DNA from 2 places in the Streptomyces sp. NPDC094448 genome. Region 1 is predicted to be linked to the other one. Evidence: riboswitches for the same ligand, from Rfam matches in the RefSeq annotation. Region 1 holds a riboswitch; the other holds the start of a gene.

Evidence for each region. Region 1 has a riboswitch for S-adenosylmethionine ahead of ACIQ9E_RS19550 (aminotransferase class V-fold PLP-dependent enzyme). Riboswitches for the same ligand answer to the same signal wherever they lie in the genome.
Region 2: linked by a shared signal. The riboswitch ahead of thrC (threonine synthase) and the one ahead of ACIQ9E_RS19550 (aminotransferase class V-fold PLP-dependent enzyme) in region 1 are both predicted to bind S-adenosylmethionine.

What each region holds. Positions count from the first base shown of each region.
Region 1 is NZ_JBIWGU010000009.1:253,643-256,095, forward strand. Features, by position in the region: gene ACIQ9E_RS19550 (aminotransferase class V-fold PLP-dependent enzyme) at 1-1,108, opposite strand, end outside; SAM riboswitch class IV at 1,305-1,422, opposite strand; gene trpD (anthranilate phosphoribosyltransferase) at 1,889-2,453, opposite strand, start outside.
Region 2 is NZ_JBIWGU010000005.1:181,535-183,987, reverse strand. Features, by position in the region: gene ACIQ9E_RS11775 (glucosyl-3-phosphoglycerate synthase) at 1-933, opposite strand, end outside; SAM riboswitch class I at 1,155-1,334, shown strand; gene thrC (threonine synthase) at 1,352-2,453, shown strand, end outside.

The DNA of each region.
Region 1 (2,453 bases):
CGGCGGCGAAGTGGGAGCTGTTCCAGCCCTCGACGACGAAGGAGATCACACCGACCCGCGGGGCGTCGTCGCCGAACAGGGAGAGGACCTTGACCTCCGGGACCTCGGCGAGGCCGGCGCGGACGCGGTCCACGAGCGCCTGCTCGCGGGCGACGAGACCGTCGAAGCCGGCTTCGGTGAGGGCGCGGCAGGCGGCGGCGATCGCGTAGACGCCGATGACGTTCGGCGAACCGGCCTCGTGGCGGGCGGCCGTCGTGTGCCACTCCACCTCGACGCCGCCGTCGGCGCGGCGGGCGACCTTGCGGGAGGCGCCGCCGCCCGCGAGGTACGGATCGGCCGCGCGCAGCCAGTCGGAGCGGCCCGCGAGGACGCCCGAGCCGAAGGGCGCGTACAGCTTGTGTCCGGAGAACGCGACCCAGTCGACGTCCAGCTCCTGGACGGAGACCGGGTGGTGCGGGGCGAGCTGCGCGGCGTCGAGGACGATCCGGGCGCCGTGGGCGTGCGCGGCGGCCGCGAGTTCCCTGACGGGCCACAGCTCGCCGGTGACGTTGGAGGCGCCCGTGACGCAGACCAGCGCCGGGCCGTACGGGTCCCGGTCCGCGAGGGCCCGCTCCAGGGTGGTCACGGCATCGCCGGGGGTCCGCGGCGCGTTGAGGTACGTCACCCGGGCATCCCGCCACGGCAGCAGCGACGCGTGGTGCTCGGTCTCGAAGACGAAGACCTGGCAGCCGGCGGGGAGGGCGGCGGCGAGGAGGTTCAGGGAGTCGGTGGTGGAGCGGGTGAAGACGACCTGGTCGCCGTCGCGGCAGTCGAGGAATTCGGCGACGGTGCGGCGGCTGTTCTCGAAGAGGTCGGTGGAGAGCTGGGAGAGATAGCCCGCGCCCCGGTGGACGCTGCCGTAGTACGGCGCGTACGCGGCGACATCGTCCCAGACCCGCTGGAGGGCGGGGGCGCTGGCGGCGTAGTCGAGCGCGGCGTAGGTCACTTCGCCGCCGGTGACGAGCGGCACGGTGACATCGCTGCCGAGGACGGGGAGGGGAGCGGAGGCGGTGGTCGCGGCGGGGGCGGTGGTGGTGGCGACGGGCTGCGGACACACGGATGCGGACATGGCGAACTCTCCCGGGAGGGCAGGCGGAATGAAGGCTTCAAAAGCCCCGCACGGCAGACGGAGGAGGCGCGTGGTGCTCGGGCGCACGGCGTTCCGGGGTACGGGGAGGTGCTGAAGAAGGGGCTACGAGGCCCTATCGCATTCGCTTGCTCACGAGGCTGCTCCCTTGAGGACCAGGACCCCAGGGTGTAGCAGGGGTCCGCGCTTGCCGCGGGCCTCGCTGCCCACGGCCTGGTCTTCACCCGGGGCACCCCGCCACGGACGGAGGGTTGCCGGACAGCGGGCCGGGGCCGTAGTCGCTGTCACTCATGACCTGGCCCAAACCGTATGCGACAGCCTGCGACCTCGCAACCCCGTCCGGTATCCGGACAACCCGGCCGTCCCGGGGCCCGGCCTCGGCCCGGTGCCGTCCCGTAACGAGTCGGTCCGCGGCGAGTGCAGTGTCTGCAGGGCTTGTTTGCCGGCTGCGAGCCGCCATGGGCCGTTCGCGCAGTTCCCCGCGCCCCTACCTGGTCGTCCCGCCCCTGAATCGGTCGCCGTCCATGAGGTCTCCCTCTCCGGCGGAATGAGGACAAGGTCTTGGGGGGCGCGGGGAACTGCGCGACAAGCCACCGACGGCCCGCGGCCGGGAGCAGACATCGCCGGTTCCGGCGCCTGCCGTCAAAGCCCGGGTGGGGCGGGTGACCGTGGCATCAGAGATCTCCCGCACACCCTCGTGGGCCTCCGTCGGGCAGCCGCAGGGGCCCAGGGCCCTGCCGTTTCCCGCGCCCGGGCCGGAGGCTACTTCGTGGCCTGGATCCAGCGGGTCAGCGTCGCCGATGCCGCTCCCGAGTCCAGGGAGTCCGCCGCACGGGCCGCCGCCGCCGCGATCTGGGTCGTCAGGGGCTCGTCCGTCGGTGCCAGCGCGACCAGCGCCGCCGCCGCGTTCAGCACGACCGCGTCCCGTACCGGCCCCCGCTCCCCCGCGAGCACCCGGGTCGCGACCTCCGCGTTGTAGGCGGCGTCCGCGCCGCGCAGGGCTTCGACGGGGACGAGGTCGATGCCGACGTCACGGGGGTCGAACGCCTCCTCCCGTACCGTGCCGTCACGGACGATCCAGACCCGGGACGTCGCCGTGGTGGTCAGTTCGTCCAGACCGTCGTCACCGCGGAAGACCAGCGCCGACGAGCCCCGCTCGGCCAGCACCCCGGCCATGATCGGGGCCATCCGGGCGTCGGCGACGCCCGTCGCCTGCGCCCCGACCCGGGCGGGGTTGGTCAGCGGGCCGAGGAAGTTGAAGGTGGTCCGGATCCCGAGTTCCTTCCGCGCCGCCGCCACATGCCGCAGCGCCGGGTGGAACTTCACC
Region 2 (2,453 bases), on a different contig from region 1:
CGCATACTCACCGATCTCGCGCATCGGCGGCCGCTCCTCCGTGTCCACCGCATGGGTCCGCGGTACGAACCCGTCCGCCCCCCGCTCGAACTGCGTCAGCACCGGCCGCACCAACTGACCCCGGGAAAGCCGCAGTTGCGCCGTCCGGTAGATCGCCGCCGCCATCCGGCCCAGCGCCCTGCCGTCCTGGTGCCGGTGCTTGCGGGAACCCACGTCGACCTGGGCCAGCGCGTCCAGGCCCACCGTGTGCAGCGCGTCGACGAGCAGCGCCAGCTCCACTCCGTAACCGACGGGGAAGGGCAGCCGCTCCAGCAGGGAGCGGCGGGCCGCGTACTCGCCGCCGAGCGGCTGGACCACCCCCGCCAGCTGCGGCCAGTGCAGATTGAGCAGCGGACGCGCCACCAGCTCCGTGACCCGACCGCCCTGACCTGCGGCTTCACCGAGCGGCCTGTCATACATCGCCTTGACGAACTGCACCTCGGGGTCGGTCAGCAGCGGGCCGACGATACCGGAGACGAAATCCGCCGAGAAGTCCCGCAGATCGGCGTCGACAAAGCAGACGATGTCACCGCGAGTGACCATCAGGGAGCGCCACAGCACCTCCCCCTTGCCCGGCAGCGCGGGTATCCGCGGCAGGATCGCGTCCCGGTGGACCACCCGCGCCCCGGCCGCCGCCGCGACCTCCGCGGTCCGGTCGGTGGAGCCGGAGTCGATCACCACCAGCTCGTCGACCAGCGGAACCCGCTCCATCAGCTCCCGGCGGATCACGGTGACGATGTCACCGACCGTCGCCTCCTCGTCGAGCGCGGGCAGGACGACACTCACCGTCGGTGAGGGCACGGCCGCCCGTTTGGCCGCGAGCAGCGCCGGAAGCGGGCGGTCCGCCGCCGACCAGGAACGCGTCGCCAGCCAGCGCTCTACCTCTTCGAGCACGTGCTCTACTCCTCAACCGTGGGGATGCCTCCCCTGCCCTGCCGGGAGCGCGGGAAGGGGGGTCCGGATACCTTCCGTGCGCGTCCGGACGCGCCTGTGTGACCCATCTCGCGGTACGGACGACTATCTCAACCGTCCGGACCTTCAGTTACAGTCTTGAACAACGCGGATGACCGTCGCATGTCGGGGTCCGGCGTTCAACTTGCTCAACAATCAAATACCGCTCATCCAGAGGGGCAGAGGGAAACGGCCCGTTGAAGCCCCGGCAACCCTCCAGCCGGTCTCCGTCGTGACAGTGCGATCCGCAGCAGCGGACAGCGCCCGTCCACGCCGCGAGGCTCCCGGCTAGGGAAGGTGCCAAATCCGTCTCATGGCGAGATGCGCCATGAGGAAGATGAGGAGAAAGGGCCTCGCCTCCATGGCTGCGCAGACCGCCGCAAGCACCACCGACACCACCACCGCCCCCGCCGCCCCCTCAGTGGATCTCGGTCCCGCCGTCGCGCTCTCCTGTCGCGAGTGCGGAGAGCGCACCCCGCTCAGCCCGAGCTTCGCCTGTGCCTCCTGTTTCGGTCCCCTGGAAGCCGCCTACGAGCTGCCCACCGGGGACCCGGAGGCGCTGCGCAAGGCCATCGAGGCCGGCCCGGAGAGCATCTGGCGTTACGCGCCCCTGCTGCCCGTCCCCGCCGACGTGGCCGCCAAGCCCAATCTCAACCCCGGTTTCACCCGGCTCGTGAAGGCCGACCGGCTCGCCGCCGAGCTGGGCGTCACCGGTGAGCTGTATGTGAAGGACGATTCCGGCAACCCGACCCACTCCTTCAAGGACCGGGTCGTCGCCATCGCCGTCGAGGCCGCCCGCGCCTTCGGCTTCACCACCCTCTCCTGCTCCTCCACCGGCAACCTCGCGGGCGCCGTCGGTGCCGCCGCCGCCCGCGCCGGGCTGCGGTCCTGTGTCTTCATCCCGCACGACCTGGAGCAGGGCAAGGTCGTCATGGCCGCCGTCTACGGCGGTGACGTCGTGGCCATCGAGGGCACCTATGACGACGTGAACCGTTTCTGCTCCGAGCTGATCGGCGACCCGATCGGCGAGGGCTGGGGCTTCACCAATGTCAATCTCCGGCCGTACTACGCGGAGGGCTCCAAGACCCTGGCGTACGAGATCTGCGAGCAGCTCGGCTGGCGGATCCCGGACCAGATCGTCGTCCCGGTGGCCTCCGGCTCCCAGCTCACCAAGATCGACAAGGGGCTCCAGGAGCTGATCAAGGTCGGTCTGGTCGAGGAGAAGCCGTACCGGATCATCGCCGCGCAGGCCGAAGGCTGCTCCCCCGTCTCCGCCGCCTACAAGGCGGGCCACGACGTGGTCCGCCCGGTGAAGCCGGACACCATCGTCAAGTCGCTCGCCATCGGCAACCCGGCGGACGGGCCCTATGTCCTGGACATCGCCCGGCGCACCGGCGGCGCGGTGGAGGACGTCACGGACGAGCAGGTCGTCGAGGGCATCAAGCTGCTCGCCAGGACCGAGG